2 linked regions of the Panacibacter microcysteis genome follow. The protein of the gene in region 1 interacts with the protein of each later gene in a pairwise test. Links are inferred from orthologs where the notes say so. Each region holds a gene or a part of one and is shown on either strand. Other genes may lie near its edges.

Evidence for each region. Proteins that work in one complex are often made in the same cells at the same time.
Region 2: the proteins of dnaA (region 1) and dnaB interact in binary tests that used the Escherichia coli proteins (3 or more experiments, as listed by UniProt). The link is inferred for Panacibacter microcysteis from one-to-one orthologs.

The regions. Positions count from the first base shown.
Region 1 is NZ_JADWYR010000002.1:326,877-329,818, reverse strand. What follows is about bases 23-2,885. They hold dnaA (chromosomal replication initiator protein DnaA), read left to right. Parts: upstream 23-670; coding sequence 671-2,101; downstream 2,102-2,885. Other genes in these bases: I5907_RS13305 (fatty acid desaturase family protein), read left to right, coding at 2,859-2,885. Also shown: more of I5907_RS13305, read left to right, coding at 2,886-2,942. UniProt on the Escherichia coli protein: Plays an essential in the initiation and regulation of chromosomal replication. Binds in an ATP-dependent fashion to the origin of replication (oriC) to initiate formation of the DNA replication initiation complex once per cell cycle.
Region 2 is NZ_JADWYR010000001.1:1,094,894-1,097,829, forward strand. The notes cover bases 5-2,861. They hold dnaB (replicative DNA helicase), read left to right. Parts: upstream 5-571; coding sequence 572-2,152; downstream 2,153-2,861. Other genes in these bases: I5907_RS04390 (discoidin domain-containing protein), read left to right, coding at 2,458-2,861. Also shown: more of I5907_RS04390, read left to right, coding at 2,862-2,936. UniProt on the Escherichia coli protein: The main replicative DNA helicase, it participates in initiation and elongation during chromosome replication. Travels ahead of the DNA replisome, separating dsDNA into templates for DNA synthesis.

The DNA of each region.
Region 1 (2,942 bases):
TGTAGCAGATAAATTCCTCGACGTGCTTTTGTATGTATAACACGTTGATAACTTTTAACACGATCATGTATTCGGTAATGCGAAAAATGCCTGCATGTAAAAGGAAAATTTTTACATGCAAATAAAAACGAAAGCAAGAAACAGCACAGATGGTAATATAAATTTACGCAGATTGTACTCAGAGTGCTGAAAAGCGAACCATACGTTGAAGAGTGCGACGCAACGAATGCTCAAAAAAGATTTTTTTGCCGGGCCCAAAAAATAATTGCATAACTGCATCAGCAGCGAAATGGAGCATAACAAATAAATTGGTTTTAATTTATTTTTTTTAAAAGAAATATTAGTTAGATTAGTTTCTTATCGGTTGAGGATTTATTTAAGACGACAACAGAAAAAAGGATTGATTTTTGCCAGCAGAGTAACCCTATAAATGTAGTATTGAACAATCATCTTTAATCGACATTTAATTGCACAGTAAATAATTTTTTTCACAATCATTTTTTACCTAATGGGACAAAAAAGGCGAGATGAAAAAATTTTTTTTTCAACATAAAATTTTGATATTCGTCCCCCTCCTAAAATTTTTGTTCACATATGTTGAATAGTTTTTTTGGAGCTAAGCGCTGAATTGAAATTCTTTAAACCGATAGAAAAATTTGTAACGAGAATCATGACTAAAACCGCTGAATCTATATGGAGTAACTGTTTAAAGATTATAAAAGATATTGTTGACTGGCAACCCTATAAAACATGGTTCGAACCTATTAAAGCGGTGGAATTAAAAGGCAATGTGTTGTTAATACAGGTACCTAGCCAATTCTTCTTTGAATATCTTGAAGAACATTATGTAACCCTGCTCGCGAAAACATTGAAACGGGAACTTGGCAAAGAAGCCAGGCTCGAATACCGCATAATGGTTGACAGTGGCAGCAATGGCCACAACGGCACAATGGATGTGCCTGCAGGCAACATGAAAATGTACAACAACAACGAAATGGATTTTCCACTCATCATAAACAGTCCTGTTAAGAACCCGTTTGTAATACCGGGTCTTAAAAAGATGCAGATAGATCCGCAGCTTAATGCAACCTATACATTCGATTCTTTTATTGAAGGTGATTGCAACAGGGTGGCACGCCGTGCAGGTAAAACCGTGGCAGAAAAACCCGGTGCAAATTCTTTTAACCCGCTCGTAATATATGGTGGTGTGGGCTTGGGTAAAACACACCTTGCACAGGCCATAGGCAATGAAGTAAAAAGACTGCACCCAAACAAAGTTGTGTTATATGTAAGCAGCGAAAAATTTATTAACCAGTTCCAGGACCACAGCCGTAATAATGCTATCAACGATTTTATTCACTTCTACCAGTTGATAGATGTGCTGATCATAGATGATGTACAGTTTTTTTCCAGGGCAGAAAGAAGCCAGGATGCATTCTTCGCCATATTCAATCACCTGCACCAAAGTGGTAAACAATTAGTACTTACATCAGATAAGCCACCAAAAGACCTGGATGGTATGCAGGAAAGATTGCTCAGCCGTTTTCGCTGGGGCCTTAGCGCAGACCTGCAGATTCCTGACTATGAAACACGCATAGAGATACTGGAAAGAAAAATGAAGAACGATGGTCTCGACATGCCAAAAGAAGTTGTTAAATATGTGGCATACAATATCAGCACCAATGTAAGAGAGCTGGAAGGCGCATTGATCTCGTTGCTTGCACAATCATCGCTCAACAAAAGAGAAATCGATCTCGAACTTGCAAAAAAAGTACTGCGCAATTTTGTAAAAACAAGCAGTAAAGAAATTACCATAGATGCCATACAAAAAATGGTGTGCGAATACTTTGATGTGCCTTACGACAAGCTCTTACAAAAAACACGTAAGAGAGAAATTGTACAGGCAAGACAAATAACCATGTACCTCGCAAAAGCATTTACCAAGAACTCGCTCAAAACAATTGGTGAGCATTTTGGCGGCCGCGATCATACCACCGTTATACACAGTTGCCAAACGGTAAAAGATCTTATGGATACCGACAGTCTCTTTCGCGAAAACGTAATGGAGCTTACGCAAAAAGTACAACTTGCTGCTATGTAATACAACATGCAATGCCGGAAAATCCCAAAGCCAACGCTTTGGGATTTTTTTTATTTGTTACCGGCTGCATTGCTACTATTTAACTTTGGTTGTGTCACTCACTTGTACGGCAGTAACATTATTCGGCAAGGTGCACCCCGTTTATCATACACAGGCAGGTATCTCAGCCATGGGCGAAATACATTATGCGCAGGCCTGTAAAAAATATTTCCGGCAATTGTAATTTTCTTTTTGGAGTTTCCGATCAGCTACCTATTTTTGCAGCCCCTTAAGGGAACCAATTCAGCTAAAGGTGAGGTGGATGAGTGGCTGAAATCAGTAGTTTGCTAAACTGCCGTACGGGTTAAACTGTACCGAGGGTTCGAATCCCTCCCTCACCGCGGATTTGAAAAGTCCTTCAAAGTTTAGCACAAGGCACGGGAGGTAGTTCAGCCCGGTAGAATACCTGGTTTGGGACCAGGGGGTCGCAGGTTCGAATCCTGTCCTCCCGACACCAAAAGGTTGATTAACGAAAGTTTTTCAACCTTTTTTGTTGCGGTACACCCTTCCATCCAACAGTATTGGTGTACAGGTTTCGAAACTTTTCCCATAATCTTTCCCGATACATAAGTCTGTATTTATACATAATGCGTATATGTGAATGTTACAAGCAATACCAATAATTGTGTAAACTATTACATCGTTAAACAGTGAATTTTGTATGTGGCTATTGTTACTCCATTTGTAATAAAACCCGCAGTAAATACTTTTCGCATTTATGAATTTAATCTTATTCTTTTTTATCGGTCATTGGTTTTTATCGTTGTTTTTTCACTCGTTCTTTTTACACCGTTATGCATCT
Region 2 (2,936 bases), on another replicon or contig:
TTTAATTGTTTTTGACGATTGATGCGGGTTGCATGGCAGGTTTCAGCAAATGGCCCCCTGTTTTATTGCCACGCGATGGGAATAGTTTGAGCTGCTGCAAATGGTTATGTTGTACAAGAGTGCGATGCAACAGCAGCCCAATGCATGCACAAAAGCCGGGCTACAAAAAGTTTTAAAAAGTGTGTAAAATTTTGCAAGCAGTTAATCAAAAAACTGCTTACACTCCAAATTATTTTATTATTTCTTTCTGCACAAAGCCATGTGCATAAGGCAGGCCGTCTGGCGCAAAACTTTTTCAAAATCTGTATAAATATTCTTGTTTGGTTAATTGGGATAATATTATGTTGATAACCCATATTTAAATGTGAACTTTATGTGAGGGTGAATATGAATAAAAAATATGTCCGGGAAACTTTTTACGGGAGTTTGTAGCAGACTATATTCGTTCCCCCTTACTCAGCAGGAGACTTTTTTTGAGCAAGTAATGTAGTAAATCTGTCAAAGAAAATTACAACCCCCTGTGAGCATTGGTGTATGAAACTTTACTAACCGTATCAAGTTTTACTGCCGCATGGAAATCAAGAATTTTAACAAGGATCGCAAGAAAGGAAGAAAGCCGTCCATCGACTTAAGTACGATGGTATATGGCAAGGTTCCGCCACAGGCCAGAGACCTGGAAGAGGCTGTTTTAGGTGCCATAATGCTCGATAAAAGTGCATTCGATACGGTAATAGAAATATTGAAACCGGAATGTTTTTATGTAGATGCCAACCAGCGCATTTTTCGTGCATTTCAAAACCTGGCGCAAAAGAGTTTACCCATCGATATTCTTACCGTTGTAGAGCAACTGAAAACGACCGAAGAGCTGGACATGGTAGGCGGCCCTTACTATGTGACAAAAATGACCAACGCGGTTGTGTCTGTTGCCAATATAGAAGCACACTCAAGAATCATCTTACAAAAATTTGTTCAGCGGGAGCTTATCCGCATCAGCGGCGAAATAATCGGCGATGCATACGAAGACAGCACCGATGTATTTGACCTGATGGACGATGCGGAAGACAAGATCTTCCAGATTACCAACAACTTTCTCAAAACAGACTACAAGGAAATGAGCAGTGCGCTGGCACAAACCATTAACCGTATAGATGAGCTGAGAAAGAAAACAGACGAAATATCAGGCGTACCCAGTGGCTTCAGAAGCCTTGATAAGATCACCTTTGGGTGGCAGCCTACCGATCTTATTATACTTGCTGCAAGACCTGCGGTTGGTAAAACGGCCTTTGCCTTAAACCTTGCCCGCAATGCGGCCATGCACCCTACCAAGCCGGTGCCCGTAGGCTTTTTCTCGCTTGAAATGAGTGCTGCACAATTGGTGCAGCGTATTCTCTCTGCCGAGAGTGAAATACCCATGGAAAAGATAGCACGTGGCAAACTCGAAGAATACGAATACCAGCAACTGCACAAACGTGGTATTGCAAGGCTTGAAAAAGCACCCATTTATATAGACGATACTGCGGCACTCAACATTTTCGAGTTTCGCGCCAAGGCACGGCGCCTGGTAAACAAACACAAAGTTGGCTTTATCATCATAGACTACCTGCAATTGATGAGCGGCAGCAGCGATAACAAAAATGGCAACCGTGAGCAGGAGATCAGCACCATATCCCGAAGCCTGAAAGGCCTTGCCAAAGAACTGAGTGTGCCCATTATAGCACTTAGCCAGTTGAGCCGTGCGGTAGAAACGCGTAAAGAAAGCAAGATGCCGCAGTTGAGCGATTTGCGTGAATCGGGTGCCATTGAGCAGGACGCCGATATGGTAATGTTTATTTACAGGCCTGAATATTATGAGAACTTTGCCAATGAAAATGGCGAGAGCACACGTGGCGAAACGCATATCAAAATAGCCAAGCACCGTAATGGTGAGCTGGACGTGGTAAAACTTCGTGCATCACTGCACATACAGAAGTTCGATGAGTGGGATGATGGCGGCCCGGGCTTTACGCCGCCGGGTGGCAATTTCAGGCCCATAGGCCCGGCACCAACACCAGATAGCGGCGAGCAGGGTGGCGGTGGCCGTTTCTTTATACAGGGCAGCAAAATGAACAGTGGCGGTTTCGATGAAGGTTTTGATGAACAGCCGCCGTTTTAAACATAGCTGCAAAAGCCGGTGATTATGATGTTACCGGCTTTTGTTTTTCATGGCATCGCCGGTTGTGTCACTCACTTGTACGTTCGGTTGTTAGGGCAACTGCAGCGATCTGCTTTTGCCAGGGCCGCAACATTGCGCCCGACACCGGCGGTCAGACGGAGGCCCGTCAGACCGGTCCCCCGTACGCGGCCGGCACCAGCCGCCAGACCGCAACAACAAATAACCCGGCCACCGCACAAAATCTTTCTCCCTACATTTAGTAGCTAATAATCAAATCACTGTCTGTACGCATACAAACCTGCAACATGAAATATCTGCTTCTTGCATTGCTGCCGATCCTTGCTGTAAATAATATCCGCGCCCAGCAGAAAACCTTCTGCAACCCGATCAACATCGATTATGGTTATACGCCCATACCCAATTTTTCTGAGCAGGGCAGGCACAGGGCCACGGCAGACCCCGTAATCGTTTTGTTCAAAGACAATTACTACCTGTTCTCCACCAACCAGTGGGGTTATTGGTACAGCAGCGATATGCTGAACTGGAAATTCGTATCCCGCAGGTTTTTAAAACCCTACCACCACGTATACGATGAATTGTGTGCTCCTGCAGCATGGGCACAAAACGATACGTTGTTTGTAATAGGATCTACCTACACGCAGGACTTTCCCATATGGATGAGCACAGACCCCACAACAGACAACTGGAAAGAAGCGGTAGATTCATTTAAAACAGGCGCATGGGATCCTGCGTTCCTTGCAGATGATGATGGTAAGCTGTATGC